Regions from separate parts of the Paenibacillus sp. YYML68 genome, predicted to be linked through region 1. Evidence: riboswitches for the same ligand, from Rfam matches in the RefSeq annotation. Region 1 holds a riboswitch; each other region holds the start of a gene.
What was found. Region 1 has a riboswitch for cyclic di-GMP ahead of PAE68_RS09505 (methyl-accepting chemotaxis protein). Riboswitches for the same ligand answer to the same signal wherever they lie in the genome.
Positions count from the first base shown of each region.

Region 2: another riboswitch for cyclic di-GMP. It lies ahead of PAE68_RS13740 (aspartyl-phosphate phosphatase Spo0E family protein); the one in region 1 lies ahead of PAE68_RS09505 (methyl-accepting chemotaxis protein).
Region 3: another riboswitch for cyclic di-GMP. It lies ahead of PAE68_RS19620 (EAL domain-containing protein); the one in region 1 lies ahead of PAE68_RS09505 (methyl-accepting chemotaxis protein).
Region 4: another riboswitch for cyclic di-GMP. It lies ahead of pelF (GT4 family glycosyltransferase PelF); the one in region 1 lies ahead of PAE68_RS09505 (methyl-accepting chemotaxis protein).

Region 1 is NZ_BQYI01000001.1:2,082,522-2,087,948, forward strand. Features, by position in the region: gene PAE68_RS09500 (sensor histidine kinase) at 210-1,928, shown strand; cyclic di-GMP riboswitch class I at 2,087-2,179, shown strand; gene PAE68_RS09505 (methyl-accepting chemotaxis protein) at 2,291-3,976, shown strand; gene PAE68_RS09510 (diguanylate cyclase) at 4,045-5,427, opposite strand, start outside.
Region 2 is NZ_BQYI01000001.1:3,029,374-3,034,800, reverse strand. Features, by position in the region: gene PAE68_RS13760 (DUF350 domain-containing protein) at 1-224, shown strand, start outside; gene gloA2 (SMU1112c/YaeR family gloxylase I-like metalloprotein) at 244-633, shown strand; gene PAE68_RS13750 (hypothetical protein) at 825-1,118, shown strand; gene PAE68_RS13745 ((2Fe-2S)-binding protein) at 1,249-2,088, shown strand; gene PAE68_RS13740 (aspartyl-phosphate phosphatase Spo0E family protein) at 2,356-2,538, opposite strand; cyclic di-GMP riboswitch class I at 2,553-2,645, opposite strand; gene PAE68_RS13735 (DMT family transporter) at 2,758-3,612, shown strand; gene PAE68_RS13730 (IS4 family transposase) at 4,303-5,427, shown strand, end outside.
Region 3 is NZ_BQYI01000001.1:4,366,441-4,371,867, forward strand. Features, by position in the region: gene PAE68_RS19615 (MarR family winged helix-turn-helix transcriptional regulator) at 166-660, shown strand; gene PAE68_RS19620 (EAL domain-containing protein) at 678-3,083, opposite strand; cyclic di-GMP riboswitch class I at 3,171-3,253, opposite strand; gene PAE68_RS19625 (metallophosphoesterase) at 3,428-4,570, opposite strand; gene PAE68_RS19630 (sulfite oxidase-like oxidoreductase) at 4,710-5,405, opposite strand; gene PAE68_RS19635 (hypothetical protein) at 5,402-5,427, opposite strand, start outside.
Region 4 is NZ_BQYI01000001.1:1,524,029-1,529,455, forward strand. Features, by position in the region: gene PAE68_RS06730 (4-hydroxy-3-methylbut-2-enyl diphosphate reductase) at 1-165, shown strand, start outside; gene glnA (type I glutamate--ammonia ligase) at 543-1,967, shown strand; gene PAE68_RS06740 (hypothetical protein) at 2,911-3,264, opposite strand; cyclic di-GMP riboswitch class II at 3,505-3,587, shown strand; gene pelF (GT4 family glycosyltransferase PelF) at 3,662-5,395, shown strand; gene PAE68_RS06750 (coiled-coil domain-containing protein) at 5,410-5,427, shown strand, end outside.

The sequences.
Region 1 (5,427 bases):
AATTTGTCCAATCTGTTCGCGTGTTAGTTTTTATGCAACGCTACTGATCGTAAATATGTAAAATTAATGGAAGTCAAGGTCAATCACCTAAATTTTCCTTTATAATGGTTTACTTGTATGGCATAAAAAAATACACTTATTTTGTAAGCAGTACAAACCTCACATGAGGCTGTGTCTCAACTAAATACAAAATAAGGGGATATCCCGCAATGCTGTCCGAACTTTATGTCAATGCCTCGATCATGCTCGCCCACGTTTTCATCATTCATAAGATCTATCATTGGCTGCGCAAGGCGGCTGGCTGGCAGAGATGGGGATCAGCGTATTTTGGAATCAGCTATGGACTTCTAGGGAATGTATTGATGCTGTTTACCTTCGATCTGAAGGATGGCACGATGCTTGATCTACGTGCACTGGCCATTATGCTGGCCGGTAAGCAAGGCGGAGCGCAGGGTGCTCTAGTCTGCACGGTGCTCGTCGCAGCCGGGCGATTGTCTCTGCAGCCACTGGACGATGTGTCGATCTTAAGTGCGTTGGTCACATTGATCGGGGGTGGGGCATGTGCATGCTTGCTACGCTATATCAGGCTGAACGGAATATTGGCATGGGTATGGATGACAACGCTATATTCAACCATTACAGCGATTGGCATGACTTGGTTGATCCAATCGAACACACAGCACTTTAGCGTGATGCTCCAATATGCACTTGTACTCGCCATTGTGGGCAGCCTAAGCTTCCTGTTCATCGAATATTTGGAGAAGACCATTCACGCGCTGTATCGACTGCGAGCCATTAGCGAGACCGATTCATTGACGGGTCTTCTCAATTATAGAGGGCTTCATATTCAGCTGCGCAAGCTTCTGACAATGCCGATTCGATTACGGCCTGCGTTCTCAATGTACTTAATTGATGTGAAGGATATACGCATACATAATTTGGAGCTGGGCCATCGGCAAGTGAACTATTTGCTGGAATGTACGGGACAAGCTTTGAAGCACTTGTTTCCCCATGCGCTCATACTTGCGAGGTATCAAGGAGACAAGTTCGTGCTCGTGACCGATGAGGATGAGGAGCGTGTCCGTACGATTCTCGATGAGGAGCTGTCCGAGCATAGCGGGTTGGAGTTTATTTATACCCAATTGCTGTATCCTGATTATGGGCTGAGCGAGCAGGAGCTTCTGATGAAGCTCGAGGAACAGCTGCTTGCCCGGAAGAAGGTGAAGTGGAAGAGTGAGGAAGAGAGGCTGACACGTAACGAGAAGCTGAAGGCGGTGGGCGAGCTGGCTGCTGGACTTGCCCATGAGATACGCAATCCGTTAACTGCGGTGAAGGGCTTCTTACAGGTCGGGATGCAGAAGGGGGATATTGCTCCGTACTACACGATTATATTGGATGAAATTAACAGAATGAGCGAGCTGACGAACGAGTTTTTACAATATTCCCGTCCGCAATCGGCGCAGATGTCTCGCTCTAGCCTTGAAGCGTGCGTCAGTCGCGCGGTGCAGTTGGCTGAGTCGTCAGCGATTCATCATGGTCATCAGGTTCAGAATATGTCAGCGGAGCATGATGTTGAGGTAATGGCTGACCCGCAGAAGCTGATCCAAGTGCTGCTGAACTTGATGAAGAACGGACTTGAGGCGATGAGAGAGCCTGGCACCTTAACGGTTCGGATGTATCCGTTGTCTGAGCATTTCGTTGCGATCGAGATTAAGGATACTGGAATGGGCATCTCTTCCGAACAGATGGAGCGCATATTCAGCCCCTTCTTCACGACGAAGGAGACGGGAACCGGACTCGGCTTGTCGATCTGTCAAAAAATAGTGCAGGATCATCGCGGTATGATCGCCGTGGACAGCGAGGAAGGCAGTGGCAGCACATTCACAGTGACACTTCCAGTCATCAAGCGGCACTCATCGACGGCTTGACGACGGTTCAACAGAGGTAGTCGCACGCCAAGCTAGCAGCAGCGTGCCGACTGCCTCTTTATTGTAACTATACTAAGACAAGCTCAATTTTCCAATAGATTTTTTGGCCTTCTTTTAGTAAAATTGGCTATGAGACATTAGTCCTATATATTGAATCCCATACGTAAAGGCAAACTCGGCGAAAGACGGGGACGCAAAGCTTCAGGCCTAAAGTAAAGCTTCGGCTTCACTAGGGCGGCTGGGCTGCCAAGTGGTGTTAATGGTCAAACCGCTCCCTATTGGTCGGTTTTTTTGCGCTTGCCGGCCGAACGCCTCAGCATTTTTGCGTATGATGTATGAACAGATTGGGGAAGGTGCAGCTTATGAAGTGGACAATCAGCAAGAAACTGTATGGCGGATTTTGTATTATTCTGTTCTTTGTTGTGTTGCAAGGCATTACTTCGATCTATTTTCAGTCTCGATTGGTAACGATCTATGAAGACCTCATCGAACGTCGTGCCGTCATCGCTAGCACGATGATGCGCGTTGAGACGAAGGCTGCGCTGCAGACAAGCAGTCTCCAGGATTACTTGCTAACCCAGGACGAGAGCTCGAAGCAGAGGCTTCTTGCTGCTAACCGAGACGCGAGAATGGGAATTGGATCGGCATCGTTGTTGGTACATCGTGAGGAAGACAAGCAGAAGCTGGCGAAGCTGATTGATCTGAATAAGAGGTATCTTGACGTGACCAGCTCCGTATTTGCGATCTCCTCCAAGCAAGAGCAGCTGATGTATGCCAATAAGGAAGTGTTCCCGATAGCTAGGGAGATGGGGCAGCTCGCCGAAGAGATCGCCAATGGCCAGAAGGAGCTGATGCAGCAAGGGATAACGGACAATGCTGCGCGTGCCGACAACATCAAACGGATCCTGTATATGTCGCTGGGTATCACCATTGTGGTTTCAGCCTTGCTCGGCTATTTCATCTCACGCAGCTTGTCAAGACCGATCATCGCGTTGACTCACGCGGCAAGAGCGATCGCCTCGGGCGATCTTCGTGACCAAGACCTGCGCATCCGCAATAAGGAGGAGCTCGGTGTGCTGGCTTCTTCGTTCCGCGAGATGACTGAGCAGCTACGCATGCTAATCCACCAGGTGCAGACTACCGTGGAACAGACAGCAGCCAGCTCCGAGGAGCTGACAGCAAGCGCAGAGCAGTCCGCATCGGCTGCTCAAGGGATCGCTAGTACGATCATGGAGGTGAGCAGCGGCAGTCAATCGCAGGATAAAGGCGCCCGCGAATGTGTCGTTGCGATGCAGGAGATGGCGATCGCGCTGCAGCGGATCGCGGAGTCGTCGGCAACCGTATCCGACATTGCACTCGTAACCAGAGAGTCGGTTGAGCAGAGTTATAGCTCAATTGAGCAGACGATCGATCAGATGGAAGGCATCCAGCGATCCGTCGGAGGCGCCGCCGTAGAGGTCGGGCATCTACATAAGCATTCTCAAGAAATCGGCGACATTGTGAAGCTGATTAGTGAAATATCGAATCAGACGAACCTGTTGGCGCTGAACGCCTCCATTGAGGCGGCACGTGCAGGCGAGCAGGGCAGAGGCTTTGCCGTTGTAGCGAACGAAGTCAAGAAGCTGGCCGGAATGACCCAGCAGTCTGCTGCCCAGGTAGAGGAACTGATCGCCCACATTCAACAGAGCACCGAGAAGATCGTAGTTGCCATCGATCAGAGTGTGGAGGATGTGCAGGTCGGCAGCACGGCAGTTCAGAAGGCCGGGGAAACGTTCGCAGAGGTAAGAGACGCAATGCGTATAGCCGTTGAGCAAATTCAAGAGGTATCCGCCTCGGCGGAGCAAGCGTCGGCAAGCTCGGAACAAATGCTGGCAACCGTCGAGGAGGTATCGACCATCGCTCGCACGATTATGGAAGAGACGCAGAGTGTCGCCGCTTCCACCGAGGCGCAGCTTGCTTCCATGGAGGAGATTTCAGCGTCTTCCGAAGCGTTAAGTCAGCTCGCAGCTGATCTTCAGCAGAACATAAGCCGATTTAAGGTGCAATAATCTTGTACGGATAGTGAGCAAAAATAGCCTCCCCCGATCATAAGGGGGAGGCTACTTATCATACAAGATTAAGCCATACAAACCTTGTTGCGTCCGGAATACTTGGCAGCATACAGCGCTTGATCGGCTTCCTTAAGAAGCTGCTTCAGCTTCATGGTGTTATCTGTGCGGGCGGTGCTTACACCTAAGCTGATGGTAACGCTTAGAGTACCGCTGTCGCTTGTGAACGTTAGCTCACTAACTGCTTGGCGAATGACTTCGGCAAGTCGGCTGCTCTCCTCCAGGCCGGTATACTCGAGCATTACGATGAACTCTTCACCACCGTAGCGTCCGACCCGTGCTGATGCATCGTGCTCGAGAAGCTCGCTGACCTTGCGGGCGACCCCTTTGAGCACCTTGTCTCCAACAAGATGCCCGTACCGGTCGTTCACGCTCTTGAAATGATCGATGTCGAACATGATGAAGCTCAGAGCTGTTGACTCCTGTTGGGAGCGAACCAGTGCCGACTCAGCGAGCTCAATGAACGTGCCGCGGTTCAGGAGGCCGGTCAGCGAATCTGTTGTTGCGAGCTGCTGCATACGCTTGTACAAGGATGCGTTATGAATGAATACGCTCACCTGACTGAATAAAGAGTAAGCCGCTGTCATCTGCTGCGACGTAAAGGGCTCATCTGCAGTCAGTCCGATCAGTCCGACTCTGTTCTGCTCGATAGTCAGCGGATACCAGAGCACCTTCGCATCAGGTGACATGTGAGGCTCGCCCGTTTCGCACATATGTCGGAACGCAGATTCAACCTCTTCTTGATGAAAGTTAGGCTCGCTGTCCAGCTCAGATACTGCAGACTTCTGTAGCAGCTGCCCGTGATCGAGCATCCAGACAGCTGCGTGACGGTAAGGCAGCAGCTCACGTGACCCCTGCAGGACGCGATCCATTACTTGCTGTACATCAAGCGAGGAGCTCACGCTGGAGACAATACGCTGGAGCTTCTCTGCTACCTCTCGTTGGCGACGCTCCAGCTCGTATTGCGTTTCCAGCTCAGCCGTCTGAGCGGTGCGCCTAAGCAAGTCGTTAATTTGAGTTACCATATGATTGAAGGAGGAAGCAAGCTGGCCGATCTCATCCTTCGTTACGATGTCGGCGTTCGTCCGCAGATCGCCGGCGGCTACAAGGCCCATATGCATGGACATAACCCGCAGCGGCTTCGTGACCCATCTGGATAACGTAATCATGATGAAGTAGAACGCAAGCGCGACGAATATGAAGGACAATACGATCGGAACGAGCGCGTAGGCGGCTAGCTTCTGGGTGATGACGCTCTTACGCATCGTCACGACGACGGCGCCGGAAGCTGGCTCTAGGCTATTGTTTTGCACGGGCAGCACAACGGCTGTATACAGCTCGTCTTCCATGGAATAATCGAAGCGCGTTTCTTGGACCATCATCAAGGCTTG
Region 2 (5,427 bases), 950 kb from region 1:
TCGTGCTGGCCTCGGCTGTATACCATTCGGTCGGCATTATCGACCTGATCGTATGGGGGCTGATCGGCATTGCGTTCCAGATCATCATCTTCTACCTGTTCGAGCTGCTGACGCCATTCAAGGTGCTGAAGGAAATTCCGAAGGGCAACGTGTCGGTCGGCATGTTCTCCTTCTTCCTGAGCGTAGCCTCCGGTCTGCTCATGGCCTCGCTGATCAGCTACTAATCGAAGTGAGGGCTGTACAATGGTATTGTTGAAGCGGATTCATCATACGGCCATTATTTGTTCGGATTATGCAAAGTCTAAGCACTTCTACACGGAGGTGCTCGGTCTAACGGTTCAGAGTGAGACGTACCGGGCCGAGCGCAGCTCCTACAAGCTCGACCTCGTTGTCGGCGATACGTACCAGATCGAGCTGTTCTCGTTCCCGGACGCACCTGCCCGTCCGAGCTATCCGGAGGCCAGAGGGCTGCGTCATCTGGCGTTCGAGGTAGATGACGTCGAGCAGACGGCCGCCGAGCTGGCGGCTCGGGGCGTTCAGATCGAGCCGGTTCGCGTCGACGAGACGACGGGGAAGCGATTTACGTTCTTCCAAGATCCCGATGGGCTTCCGCTGGAGCTGTATGAGGGGTAGCAAGTGTTAAGCAAGATCGTGTACGGGGCATCGCTGAGAGGCGGTGCCTCTGCTATTTGCCAAGAGCTCATAGCTGTGCGCTGTGGACGCTTCCTCAGTCGAGATAAAGCAGCTGGATTGTGATGGCGACTGTAAGCAGTTACCAGAGTATGTTAGCAAGTGACATTAGCGAAAGAATAGGAGATGATCGAATGAAGGTGCTTTTTTACTTTGTCGTGACGATGGTGTTGTTCATGCTGCTCGCTACGTTGGCCGGTCCATTGCTCGTCGCTGCAGCTATAGCCGCTATCGTGACATTGCTCTATCTGATCTACGAGGAGCTATGCGTGCTGACGGAGCGGTTCAAGCGGGAGCCGAGGGCGTTGCTGCAGGAGAGAGAGGAGCTGCGGCGGCAGGCGCGAGAGGCGGAGGAGCAGTTCGATTCGAACGATCTGCCGCAATCGAAGGATATTGCCGAGCTTGCCGATAAGCCGACCCGTGATTAAGTGTTGAAAAAAGTTGAGAAAAAGTTGGAAATAACCGGACACCCCTGCTATAATCGAAATTGAAAATCATTATCAATGCATGCCGAGAAGCGGCGTGCTGATTTATACAGGAGCAGGGGGAGTTCAAGTCATGAATGTGCAACGGAAGGCAGAGCGACTAAATTGGACGGAGCTGGAGACGAGATTTGCAGTGCGCCAGCATGATCTCGAGGGGAAGCTGCTGTTCGCGTGCCGAGCAGAGCAGCTGGCCGATCCGGAGACGATGCGGCAGCTGCTGGACATCTACGGACAACGAATCAAGGCGCTGGAGCCTGCTGCGGCAGCGGCGTACTTGGCAGGCTGGTTCGGCTATGCGGCGCTGGCTCAGCTATACAGCTGCTCGATCTATGATACAGCGCTGAGCTTCACACCTGAGCAGCTCGAGCTTCAGCTATACGAGAAGGGGGACTACGCCGTCTTCTCGTTCAAGCTGCTCGGGCCCGAGCTTCAGCAGTCTACTACTCATAAGGAGCCTCCTCCGTCCAGAGCGGAGTGGCTTCAGCAGACATGGGTCGAGCTGTATGGTCGCACGTTGCGACCGATGCTGGAGGCTGCGGCTGCAGCTACCGGAACAGACGTCGGCTCGCTATGGGGGCAGCTGCCGACTCGCTTCAACTACACGGTACCGCTGTGGCTGGAGGAGACGCACGATGAGGAGCTTCAGGCGATCATCAAGGACGATTACCGCAGGCTGTGCCTGGAGCTGCCGGCTGACGTGTTCGGCCGTTCCCGCAATCCACTCGATGTGAAGGTGCGCCTGATCGAGGATATGAAGGACAGCTCGAAGCAGGTGAAGATGAAGAACGCTTGCTGCCTGTACTACCAGACGGAGGGCGGCACTTATTGCTATACGTGTCCGCGCATGACTGAGGCGCAGCGTGCGGAGCGGCGTGCAGAGGCGCGTCTTGCACAGCAGCAGGCTGCCCAGTAGTCGGCAGACTAGGTGGGTTCAACCTGCGCTTGCGCAAGCACGTCCCGAGTTGTGCATCTGTCGCAATAGGCGGTCTGTTCTTCCCATGACGTCATTGTATTTAGCCCTAAGCTTAACCCTAAGCAGCCATATTCGGCGTCGTTCGACGTCCGCTATGGCTGCTTTTTGCATATGCTGTCCATCTATCTCGTAACGAGCGTACGTGTACCGACGATAAGCATATACAACAAAGAAGAAGGCGCGATCGCGCCTCCCTGCCGGTGTTCCCTATGGACTTGACTGAACGAGCCTCCGCCTCAACATCTGTGCCTGAACAATAAGCTTGTCCAGCTGCTCACTGACCGCGAGCACACGGGCGTGCTGGAGGTTCATCTGATAGCTGAGAGCGACGTCGACCAATTCCTGCTTCATGTACTCGATCTGATAGTCGAGCGAGGTAGGTACAACCATAATAAAATCATCCTTTCGGCAGCCTGGCGATCGTGGCGCTATCCAGCAAGCGCGGTAGACCCATAGCTTTGCGCCCTTGCCTTTCGACAAGTTTGCTAGTATCGTGGATGTGACAATTAAGCATATTGTCGAGTAAAGCGCTGTATTTGTCAATAGATGTGCGGTTGGACAATTTTAGCATATCCATTTTTTTTGAGTCTGAACAGGATGGTGACCACTATGAACCGTTATATGTTCGCAGCCCTGCTCATCGTAACGACCGCCCTGATGGGCTCCTCCTTCGTCGTCGGCAAGATCGGGGTGGCGCATATTTCCCCGCTGCTGCTAGCTGGCTTGCGCTTCGTGCTGGCCGGTGGTCTGATGGCTATATTCGTTGTGAAGTATGAGCACCCCAGATGTCTTATCGATTGGGGCAAAATCGCCGTCATCGGCTTGTTCCAGACGGTCGGGGTGATGGGCTGCATCTTCGTCAGCCTGCGGACGATTACGGCGGGAGAGTCATCGATTCTGACGTTCATGAATCCACTGTTCGTCGTCTTGCTGAGCAGCCTATGGCTCAAGACGACATATCGTGCGCTGCAATGGGCTGGCGTTGGGATTGGAGCGTTGGGGATGGTCGTACTCGGCTTGTCCCAATGGAGCAGCGGTACGGCGATCGGCCTGATGGGCGGGATCAGCTGGGCCGTAGCTACACTGCTGGTCAAGCGGTTCGGGTCGTTCTGCAGCATATGGGTGCTGACGGCGTACCAGATGCTATTCGGAGGGCTCGTGCTGACTGGCAGCAGTCTGCTTGTGGAGGATATTAAGCTGTCTATCCATGTCGTATCCGTCACGTCGCTGCTGTACTTAGCAATTATCGGATCGATCGTTCAGTTTGCGCTCTGGTTCTATCTGCTCTCCCAAGGGGACCCGGCGCGTACGAGCGCGTACTTGTTCCTCGCTCCCTTGTTCGGTGTGCTGTGCGGATACTTGCTTCTCGATGAGCCGATCCACGCGGAGACGGCGGTCGGAGCGGTGCTCGTGGGCATGAGTATCTATTGGATTAACCGAGGTGCCCCAGCACGCCCGAGGTAGGTGTTGAATAAGACCGGGACCCGCGATCCGATTGGATGAGCTTGTGCGCTCGGAGATTGCAGGCCCGGTCTTACTTCAGCTGCTGCTCTGCGGCGGACGCTTAATCGATTATGCTCCGAGCAGCTGCACAGGTGCCCCGATACCAGACCTCGCAAAGGAGAGACTCGCATGGAGCAGCCGTCGCGCAATCACGACACGATGAGTGAAGTGGATACGCAGAAGGGGAAGTATGCTCGGTCGAAATACATCGCACTAAGTGACTGGGAATTTGGTAAATATTAATTCATGCTGGCTTCTGAATAGATTTGCGTATTCGAGCCATACTAAGCTTCGACGGTGAAAGAGAGGTGTTGTGTGATGAGCCATATAACGAACGCAACCGAGGGAAGTTGTTATTGAATCCAAGTAGAGCGAGGGGATGTGCCGCAGACACGTTCAAGTAGTGTAAGCTACGAGTGTGATCGAGGTTGACCCGGATTCATGAGGATCAAGGCAGTGTCCATTCAATCACCGTCAGGGACCCCGAGAGGGCAATGTCATTAAGTTAAGGCGCAGAGCCATATATCAAGAAAAAGAGCAGGTTATCGAATAGATAGCCCGCTCTTTTTCTTTGCACAAAACGAAAAAAGACTTGACAAATAAGCGAAGGTGTGTATCGTAACCCCTTGGAAATACGAGGAGGTTTTGCCCATGCATGCTTACGAGAGTTCACTAAAAGAAACGCTGACAACCCTCATTCGAGAGATGTCAGCGGCACCAGCGCCTTATGTCAAAAACCCAGAAAAAGACTTTACCCGGAAGAAAAAACTGCCCTTCGAAACGATGATGCAACTTCTGATCTCTATGGGAGGAAACAGCATATACAAGGAGCTCTTGGAATCACAAGGTTATGACGTAAACACGGCAACGACTTCCGCTTTTGTCCAACAACGCAATAAAATTTTGCCTTCTGCTGTAGAATGCTTATTTCACAAATTCACTCAAACGTACAAGGATATCAAGGATTACCGCGGGTATCGATTACTTGCCATTGACGGTTCGGATTTACATATCGCAACGGATCCGGCTGACAAGAACAGCTTCTTTCAAAGTCAACCGGGCACGAAAGGCTATAACCTCCTGCATTTGAACGCAGCGTACGACCTATGCAACAGACTATACGTGGATGCTCTTGTCCAGCCAAGAAGACTAAGTAACGAGGGAAGGGCATTGGCAACCATGGTTGATCGTTCGCCGATCAAGAGCAAAACCATTGTGATCGCAGACAGAGGCTATGAAAGCTACAACAATTTCGCGCATATTGAACGTAAAGGGTGGAACTACATCATTCGGGTAAAGGATTTGGATTCCAGCGGTATTCTGTCTAGCTTACGTTTGCCCGACAGTGGAGAGTTTGATCGATATATCCATCTGACACTTACCAGAAAACAAGCCAAAGCGTTCAGAGCTTATCCTGGGTACAAATTCCTTCCGTCCAATTCTACATTTGATTTTTTGGATTTGCATGAAAACATGATTTACCCGCTATCTTTTCGGGTTGTTCGTTTCGTCCTGCCTGACGGGGCTTATGAAACCGTCATTACGAATCTTTCTGCCGCAGAATTCCCACCCGATGAACTTAGATCCCTTTATCACATGAGATGGGGCATTGAAACCTCGTTTAGGGCATTAAAATACACGGTGGGTCTGACGAGTTTCCACGCAAAGAAGCAAGCATTCATCGCCCAAGAGATTTATGCAAGAATGATTCTCTACAACTTCGCTGAAATGATGACCTCGCACGTCGTCATTTCGCAAATGGATAAACGGCATTCA
Region 3 (5,427 bases), 2.3 Mb from region 1:
GTTATGGCTATATACAGCTATTTTTTGCATCTACGACCGTATTCATGCAGTCATTCTGAGGAATAGTTGCAAAAAAATCGCCCGGACACTCACTACGAGTTGCGACTACAGTAGTCAGCCCGTATACTTGGCTTAGCCTATAATAAGGGGAGGCGAGCACGCGGCATGGCTGAGAAAAAATATACAATACCCCGCTGGATATCGCTGCTGTATCGCTACGGTCAAATGTATATGGGTGATCGACTGGAAAAGTATGGAATAGGCAGAGGGCAGTTTATGTTCCTGAATGCGCTATACTGGAGAGACGGGTTAAGTCAAGAGGAGCTGTCCGAGCATCTGTGTATTGACAAGGGAACGACAGCCAGAGCACTCAAGAAGCTGGAGGAGCAAGGCTACATCTATCGGGAGGTGCGCGCCGAAGACAGACGGTATTACAGCGTCTATCTTACCCCGCGCGCTATGGAAATCAAGGATGAGGTGCGCGCCGTCATCGTGTCTTGGCGCAGTGTGCTGACCGATGGCTTATCGGAGGAAGAGCTGGAGATTGCGCTGGAGCTGCTAGACCGAATGGGAGCTAATGCGGAGCGCCAGATGAAGCTGCAATGGCAACAGGAGGAGACCGATGCACTGCCAAGCGATGAAGCCACAAAAGAAGCATAGCTAAGCAACGCCGCAGCTTATCCTGCGGCGTTGCTTCGATTATGCGGCTTGTTCTTGTGGTCCAGAAAGCGGACGAATTGCTCCGCCGCTACAGGACGGCTGACGACATAGCCCTGCACCTCATCACAGCCGAGCAGCTCCAGCATATCCCACTGTCCACGCTGCTCCACACCTTCAGCGACGACCTTCTTACCGAGGCTATGGGACATGGCGATCATCGCTTTAATAATGGCCCGGTCGTTCTCATTGCTCTCCATCTCCATCACGAACGAGCGGTCGATCTTGATCGAATGCACCGGAAGCTGCTTGAGCAATACGAGCGACGAGTAGCCAGTGCCGAAATCATCGATCGACAGCTTGACGCCGAGTGCCATGATCTCTTGACAGAGCACGTTGCTCTGCTCCTGCTCCAGCATCGCAGTGCGCTCCGTAATCTCAAGGCATAGCAGCGACGGGTCGATGCCGGTGCGATGAAGCGTCTCTGCGAGAACCTGAGGGAATTTAGGGTCCTGGAATTGCTTGGCCGACAAGTTAATAGACAGACAAATCGGCTCATAGCCAGCCTCCAGCCAATCGCGCAGCTGCTCACAGGCCGTCTCCAGCACCCAGTAGCCGATATCGACGATGGTGCCCGATTCCTCCGCGAGTGGTATGAACAATCCAGGTGAGATGAGCCCCCTCTCTGGATGATTCCACCGGATAAGCGCCTCTGCGCCGATCATTTTCCCCGAACGAATATGCACCTGTGGCTGGTAATGAAGCGCGAACTCTCCTTGCTTCAGCCCCTTACGAATCCAACCATCCATCCGGAAGCGCTCCCGCTCCTCATGATGAATCGAAGGGTCGAAGATGACCGCGCGATTACGACCCGATTTCTTAGCGTGGTACATGGCCAGATCCGCATGCTGCTGCAGCTGCTCCGCCGTCTGCCCATGCTCCGGGAAGCTGCTGACGCCGATGCTCACCGAGATGTAGTGCGACTTACCCTCATACACAATCGGCTGCTGGAAGCGCTGGTACAGCTCCTGACAATAAGCCTGAATTCGATCCAAACCGGACAGTCCCGGCACGAGTATCGCGAACTCGTCTCCAGACAGCCGCGCAACGGTCATATTCGGAAGCGCAGCACCTCGCAGCAGAGCTGCCACATGCTCCAGCAGTCGATCACCGACGTGATGTCCTTGCGTGTCGTTAACTTTCTTAAAGCCGTCCAAGTCAAGCACCATCATCGAGAAGGGCGCATCGAACTTCATGCCGTGGAGCAGGTGCTCCTCAAGCTTTCTCTGCATCATATACCGGTTCGGCAGCTCGGTCAGCTTATCGAAGTAGGCCATGTGCCTGATCTGCTCCTCGGCTTCCTTCATACCTGTTATGTCGAGCAGAACCACACATTGGAATCGTTCTCCTGCTGTATGTATAGCCTCGCTGTCCGCTCTCACGTACTTGAGGCTTCCATTACCGAGGTTAACCTTATACTCGCCCTTGAACATCGGTTCATGAGACCCCTTACGGCGATCGTCAGCTTCAACTGGTTCTGCCACAAGCTCCATATAACTCGACAAACGGGTTAGATTCGACTTGTCCTTCGGCTTAGACAGCTTCAGCATAGCCTGTGCCTCTGAATTGAGCTCACGGATATATCCGTCTCGATCCAGCAGCAGAATGGCCATAGGCGAGAGCTCGTACAGCACCTGATACTTCCGTTCAATAGAGGGCAGCAGATCGTACTTGATCATCGCATACCGCATGAACAGCGCATAGATCATGACACCGAACAGGCTGAAGTCGACGACCCGCATCATCTCCGGGACGAGCTGTAGGCCGCGAAGCATCGTAAGCACTACGACCCACATTCCTCCGAAGCCCAGTCCGATTAGCACCGTCTTCAGCTGCTTACGGCGAAGCTTGATAGCGGTGTGGTCGGCAGAGCGTAGACAAGAGATTATAAATATGGAGGACAGAACGATCGTATAGACGGCCGCTCCTAACGTCATACCGAGCAGCATCGGTTGTGCCGTCTGGTAGCTCCACATGCCGATGCTGTCGATCTGAATCAGCTGCTCCGGCTTCCAATATAACGTGACCATTACAGCAAGAAGCGGCATCAGAGACAACGCTTGAATTAGCCTGTGCCCCCATATGCGCTTCATCTCCGTTAGCTCCGCGAAGAACAGAATCACACAGCACATGATGAGATAAGCAGGTATAAAAACGGAAATATAAACAAAAGCTTCGGCGAAGGGCAGCTGAACGATACTCGTCAACATATTTCCCAGCAGGAGCACGATCGTTAAGAAGAAAAAAACGGCTGCAATTCGATTCAATAAGCCCTTGCGGTCACGCTGAAGCGTCTCCATCGCGATAAAAAACAATACGGAGATCGGGATGAGGTGAGCAGCTAGAAGGATAATAAATGATATCATGGAGCATACCTCCGGTTTGAAGCATATAGTCATCATCGTCTGTCTGTAACGGAGGGCTAACTTAAGCGTTCGTTGTCGTCTCTACGAGACGGCAGCTGGCTGGCAAGCGTGTTCGCGTAGCCCCTGTAGTTTTGCGTCCCTTGCTTTCGCAAGGTTTGCCAATCCCAATATACAACATGAGCTAATTCTGTTATAACATAATATTCCGAATAATGAAAGCGTTTCACTTAAATTCTTGACCGCTCCATCCATGACGCGAAGCCTCATCCAAAAGCACAAAAAGGCTGCTCGATCCGTCTCCCGCACGTAGGTGCAAGTCTTGGATCGAGCAGCCATATGACCATCTATGAAGTAAACCTGATGTCCAGCTGAAGCAGCTCTGAGCGGCTGCCGATGCGCATAGGCGGGCCCCAGAAGCCGAAGCCTGACGAGACGAGCGCGTGCATGGAGCCTTTGCGCACATAACCCCAGTCCAGCTCGAACAATCGCCGTGTAATGAGATGGTTCGGCATCATCTGGCCGCGGTGCGTATGACCTGACAGCATGATGTCCGCTCCGGCCTCGGCAGCCTTATCCAGCTTGTAGGGCTGGTGATCGAGCAGCACGATCGGCTTCGTCCGATCGATGCCGTCCAGCAGCTCACTCACCGTAAGCCGGGCAGACTTGGCGAAGCGCTCGACCGCGTAATCCTTGCGTCCAGCGATGACAAGTCCCCCTTCGAGCTCGACCGTACGGTCGAGCAGCACCTCGATGCCGATCGCCTTCATCCGTTCCACATACTCATTCACGTGACCACCGATATACTCGTGGTTGCCGAGCACGGCATAGACGCCCAGCGGCGCTCGCAGCTGCTGCATCACGCCCTCCATCCGCTCCTGCACGAACGGCTCGATGCTGTCGTCCAGCACGTCACCCGGCAGCAAGATCAGGTCTGGCTTCATCGCCTCCACCTGCCTCACCAGCCTCCGCAGATGACGCGTGCCGACCATCGTGCCAAGATGCAGATCCGAGGCGACCGCTACGCGCAGCTCCTGTCGCCCTGCAAGCCGCTTCGCGATGGTCAGCTCGTAGCGGCGAACGACCGGGCTCCACGCATTGCGCAGCCCGATGACAGCCAGTACAGCGAGCACGACCACGAGCACCGTACCGACAGAGACGATAGCCCCTGTCTTGGTCATACCTCCGACCATTAGCCCCCATACAGCTAGATGTCCGAGCGGAACGAGCAGAATCGCATAATACAGAAGCCCCATGCCGATCGAGCCAACCTGCCTCAGCAGCTTGAACATGCGGTATGGCAGCACTCTGCGCAGCAGCATGGCCAGCATGTAGCCGAAGGCCAGCAGCACATAGACCGTCACGTATACGACAAGTGGGACTTCAGGCAATATGGCTTGCCAGTACGCCGAGCCGGCCCACCCGATGTATACGAGCAGCGCCACCAGCAAGGCTACGATCGCAAGGAACAGGAACAGCTGCTTTCTCATGGCAAGGTTGATCTCCTTCAATTAACTATTGTGTGCAAGCCTCGATCCATCTACCGCAACGGCTACTATTGTCCCACAATGAACAGCTCTGCACAACGCGGTACACACTGGTCAGAGCTTCCTCGTCACCGTCATAAGCTCAGTCGTACTCCTTGTGCACCCATTCGTCCTCAGGCAAGCCGAGGTCCTCCCCCGAGAAGCGCTCCTCGCGGAACGGGTCTGCCTCCAGATGAAACCCGTTGCGCTCCCAGAAGCCCGGCCGATTGTCATGCATCAGCTCGAAGCCGCGAATCCACTTGGCACTCTTCCACAGGTACAGGTGCGGCACCAGCAGCCGCAGCGGCCAGCCATGCTTCGGCGTGAGAGGCTTGCCGTCATACGAATGCGCCAGCAGAACATCGTCGCCCATCAGATCAGCGAGCGGCACATTCGTCTCGTAATCGTGATCCGCATGAACCATCACGTAAACAGCGCCAGACTTCGCCTGTATGCCCGCCAGCTCCAGCACATCGCGGAAGCGTACCCCTTCCCAGTGCGTATCCGCCTTCGACCACCGCGTGACGCAATGAATGTCGCACTTCACCTGTACTTGTGGCAAGGCGAGCAGCTCACGGTAAGTGAGCGTCCGCTCCTCCTCGACCTCACCGAAGAAGCGCAGCGTCCACTGCTCCATATCGTACTCCGGTACTTGACCTTCATGAAGGATAGGGAATCGATCCGTCCATACTTGACCTGGCGGCAAGCGGTGCTCGAAGCCCGGCAGCTCCACGCCCATCGACTGCGTCTGTTGTGCAGACTGCTGCTTCAGCTTCTCCGCTTTATCATGTCTCTTCATTGCAGCTTCCCTCCCTCGGCAT
Region 4 (5,427 bases), 560 kb from region 1:
GTTACGAGCGGCGCCTCGACGCCGACGCCGATCACGAAGGAAGTGATCTCGTATCTTGAGCAATACGACGAGAACGATCCGTCGACGTGGGAGATTCGCCGAACGGTGAACATGGACCGTCTCATTCCGACCGTGAGGACGAAGGCGGGCGCGGAGCAGGGGTAGCGTGAGTCTGGTGCGGGCCGGCGGCCGCGGAGCAGGGGTAATGTGCGCTAAGTGAGACCGTTTTCATCAGAATCCGAACGTTCGGTGTATCGCTCATTTTCGTGTAAAGCTTGGTTTTGTGGAAAATATAGGAATGTTGGAGCTAGAGCTTGGCGCTTTTGCACGAATTGCAGAGCGTCAAGCTCGTTTTATGTCGAAAATGTGAACTTAACCCAAAAAGGTGTGAGCATACCTTACACATGCATAAAAAATACCTTACATAAGTATTGACGATTAATGCCGAATAGTTTTATAATAACCACATATTCAAGGGAAAACTTGAACAATCTTCGTTTAAACAGCCGATAATGTTCGGAATTTAGGAGGTAACCGAGTCCATGTCAGTTCAAAATGTATTGAACCTTATTCAAGAAAAAGGTATCGAGTGGGTAGATTTCCGTTTTGTTGATCTGAACGGCCGTGCACACCATATTTCTTTGCCAGCAGTAGAAGTAGAAGAAGCAACGTTCGAGAACGGCGTAGCATTCGACGGCTCTTCCATCGTAGGCTTCCGCGGAATCGAAGAGTCCGATATGGTTATGCTTCCAGATACAGAGTCCGTATACGTGGACCCTTTCACAGCGCATCCGACGCTGATCGTAATGTGTTCCATCCACACGCCGGACGGCGCTCGTTATGAGCGTGACCCGCGCGGTATTGCTCAGAAGGCTGAAGAGTACTTGCAGAAGGCAGGCGTTGGTACGGCAGCATTCTTCGCGCCTGAGTCCGAGTTTTTCATCTTCGACGAAGTTCGCTTCGAGAGCAAGCAAAACAGCTCCACTTACTTCGTAGATTCCGAAGAAGCTCACTGGAACTCGAACCGTAAGGAAGAGGGCGGCAACCTGGGCTTCAAGGTCGGCCACAAGGGCGGCTATGTGCCAGTAGCTCCAACGGATACACAGCAGGACATCCGTTCGGAAATGTGCCGTCTGCTGATGGAAGCTGGTCTTCGCATCGAGCGCCATCACCACGAAGTAGCGACTGCAGGTCAAGGCGAGATCAACTTCCGCTTCGACACGCTGACGAAGACAGCCGACAACCTGATGAAATACAAGTACATCGTTCAGAACACAGCTCGCCAGTACGGCAAGGTGGCTACATTCATGCCGAAGCCGCTGTTTGGTGACAACGGTAGCGGTATGCACGTTCACCAGTCCATCTTCAACGGCGACGAGCCTTTGTTCTATGACAAAAACGGCTACGCAAACCTGAGCGAAATGGCGATCCACTACATCGGTGGTATCCTGTACCATGCTCCAGCTCTGATCGCGTTGACGAACCCGAGCACGAACTCCTTCAAGCGTCTGGTTCCTGGCTACGAAGCACCAGTTAACCTGGTATTCTCCAAGGGTAACCGTTCCGCAGCAGTTCGTATTCCAGTTGCTGCTGTTACGCCGAAGGGCTGCCGTATCGAGTTCCGTACACCGGACAGCACAGCTAACCCTTACCTTGCATTCGCAGCGATGCTGCTTGCAGGTCTTGACGGTATCAAGAAGAAGATCGATCCTCGTGAGCTTGGCTACGGACCTTTCGACAAGAACATCTACGAGCTGTCCGATGCTGAGAAGAAGGAAATCCGCAGCGTACCTGGCACACTCGACGAAGCTCTCAACGCGCTTGAGGCTGACTATGAGTTCCTGACAGAGGGCGGCGTATTCACGAAGGACTTCATCGACAACTACGTTGCACTGAAGCGTGACGAGGCGAAAGCTGTATCGATCCGCATTCATCCGCACGAGTTCTCCCTGTACTTCGATCTGTAAGACTCAGCACTTATATGATAAATACAGAGCGTACACTTTGAGCATTCAAGGTGTACGCTCTTTTTTGTGCGTGCGGAGAAGGAGGTGGGGGGCGTACGCTAATGCACGGGGCATGGGCAGGCGCGGCTATGGCGCTCGCGGATAGCGCCCGAAGCGTACGCTAAAGGGCGGCGCCTGCGCTCGGCGCGGTCATGGCGCGCGCGGATAGCGCCCGAAGCGTGCGCTAAAGCGCGGCGCCTGCGCTCGGCGCGGTTATGGCGCGCGCGGATAGCGCCCGAAGCGTACGCTAAAGGGCGGCGCCTGCGCTCGGCGCGGTCATGGCGCGCGCGGATAGCGCCCGAAGCGTGCGCTAAAGCGCGGCGCCTGCGCTCGGCGCGGTTATGGCGCGCGCGGATAGCGCCTGAAGCGTACGCTAAAACGCAGCGCCTGCGCCAGGCACGGTCATGGCGCGCGCGGATAGCGCACGAAGCGTGCGCTAAAGCGCGGCGCCTGCGCTCGGCGCGGTCATGGCGCGTGCGGATAGCGCCCGAAGCGTACGCTAAAACGCAGCGCCTGCGCCAGGCACGGTCATGGCGCGCGCGGATAGCGCACGAAGCGTGCGCTAAAGGGCGGCGCCAGCGCTCGGCGCGGTCATGGCGCGCGCGGATCGCGCACGAAGCGTGCGCTAAAGGGCGGCGCCAGCGCCGGGCGCGGTTATGGCGCTCGCGGATAGCGTACGAAGCGTACGCTAAAACGCGGCGCCAGCGCCGGGCGCGGTCATGGCGCGCGGATAGCGCCCGAAGCGTACGCTAAAGCGCGGCGCCTGCGCTCGGCGCGGTCATGGCGCGCGGATAGCGCCCGAAGCGTACGCTAAAGCGCGGCGCCTGCTCCCCACGCCTGTACGCTCCAGCCTCTGACGGCTCACCGCGCCCCGCTGCTTCCCACAACGTGCCCAACGCGTGGGCTAACTCTCCGCCGCCAGCCCCTCCGCACGCCATAGCGCATAGAAGTACAGACTTGCCTCCGGCAGACCATGTACGCGAATGTACGTGGCTCCAGCCGGCAGTATGTCAACGGCATGCTGCAGCCCCTCGAGACTCGTAATCGCGGCATCAGCAGCATGAAGCTCAGTCAACCGGCTCATGTCGGCAGCTGTAACCGAGTTAGCTTCCCCTAGCTGAAGCTGTGCCTTGACCGCCTTTTCCAAATGTATATCGGTAAATGCAACACGCCAAGACGCAGCCATCGCCGAGGGGGTACCGGAGCCTAAGGACATGCTGCAGACGATTAGTAAGACAGATACGGTGACTATAACCATTCCAATGCTACGTGATCCTCTCTATATTTTAGAGGATTGGCGTGAACAGTCAACAGAAAATGATACTCAGTGTATCAATCTATGGAGACATAGCCACCTCGTCCTGAGGCTGCACAAATATAGCCTCACAACAGCATATAATCAATCAATCCGCGTTAAATTTTTTTTGATTAAACGAACATTTTCTTCTGTCTGTATTGACAAAAGTGACATAAAATGAGATACATATTGTATCGGACGAAATAAATAGGCAGCGATGATTCTTACTCTATATGTGGGCACTTGGGGTAAGGGGAGCTAGTAGTGCAACCGGCCATCAAGCAGCATACGATGGCTATTTTTTATGCCTAAGCAGATGAAGGACATGAATCAGTGATTATGCGAGGGGGTGCGTCGGATGGGGCAGAAGCTGACCGTCATGCTGTCTACAGAAGGGACTTACCCGTTCTATCAAGGCGGCGTCAGTACCTGGTGCGACATACTTGTGAGGAAGCTCTCGAACATTGATTATGTGCTGTACAGTGTCATTACTGATCCTTACGTGTTGCCCAAGTTCAAGATTCCTAAGCATGCGCTGCTGAAGTCGATGCCGCTATGGGGAACTGAGGAGCCGTGCGAGCACCTGGACATTCCGTTCTCCCAAGTATACCTCGCCAAGAAACGAACAACGCCCAAGGTCATTCAAGAACAGTTCATTCCACTATTTACGACTCTCGTGGAGGAACTGATTGGACTCGACCGCAACCCCCAAGAGCTTGCTCAGGTGATGCATGCACTGTACCGTTACTTCCAGGAGTATGAGTACAAGGAGTCGTTCAAGTCTGAGTTGACCTGGGATGTATACAAGCGGATCGTGATGTCCGCCCCATCGCTTCCTGCACCAGACCTGTACGGCATGATCCAGAGCCTCGGGTGGATCTTCCGCTTTTTCAACCTATTGAACAATCCTGTTCCGAAGGCTCATGTCTCGCATTCCTCGGCTGCTGCGTTCTGCGGCATTCCATGCGTGCTTGCGAAGCTGGAGCACGGGACGCCGATATTGTTAACCGAGCACGGCGTCTATTTACGTGAGCAGTACTTGTCACTTGCGAAGCGGGGACTGTCCTCGTTCCTGAACACGTTCCTCGTTCGACTCATCTCGTCTATCGTCACCTTGAATTACGCCTATGCGGACCAAGTATCACCCGTTTGTCAGTACAACACACGTTGGGAGACTCGACTTGGGGTAGAAGCGGACAAGATCAAGGTCATCTACAATGGGGTGGATGATAAAATTTTCCTGCCTTCGCCAAGTCCCGGCAACGCTCATCCGACTGTTGTGACTGTTGCGCGGATCGATCCGAATAAGGACATTCTCACGCTGATCCGATCTGCCATGCTGGTGAAGCAGCGTATTCCGAATGTGAAATATGTCATCCACGGCAGCGTCGCAGTACCTGATTATTACGAGGAATGCGTGAAGCTCAGAGATCAGCTTGGTCTGGAGGCTACGGTGATCTTCGCAGGTCATACTCAAGATATGGCGGGCGCTTACCGGAGCGGGGACGTCGTCGTGCTGTCGAGTATTTCGGAGGCGTTCCCTTACGCCGTAGTTGAGGCAATGATGACGGCAAGACCTGTCGTCGCGACGAATGTCGGAGGGATCAGCGAGGCGCTCGGAGATACGGGCTACATCGTGACGCCTCGAGATGCGGAGGCGCTGGCTGAGCAGACAGCTCTCTTGCTGCAGGACGCGGAGCTGCGGCGTACGCTCGGCAAGGCGGCGAGAGCTCGGGCGATGAGCTTCCTGACCTTGGATAAAGTGCTGGAGCAGCATATGAAGAGCTACATCCAGCTATCGGTTCAATCGGACATGGCGATGCGCGAGAGCGCGGCTTCGGTGCATGTGGTGGACCGACAGCGAATCTATGTTCAGCAGGGCTACACGTTGAAAAGCCAAGGCTATTATCCCGAGGCCGTCACGCAGTTCCGGGCTGCGGTACAAATGCTGCCGGGAGCGGCATCAACACCTGCACTGCTAGCCGAAATTTCCGAGTGCTTGTCCCATATGGGACGGCCGGACGCAGCACGTATGGAGCTTGAGCGTATGCGAATGCTTGCTGAGCTGTATGGGTTCAAGATTGTATCGTAGGGAGGAAGATGTACTTGGATATGCTGTACCGC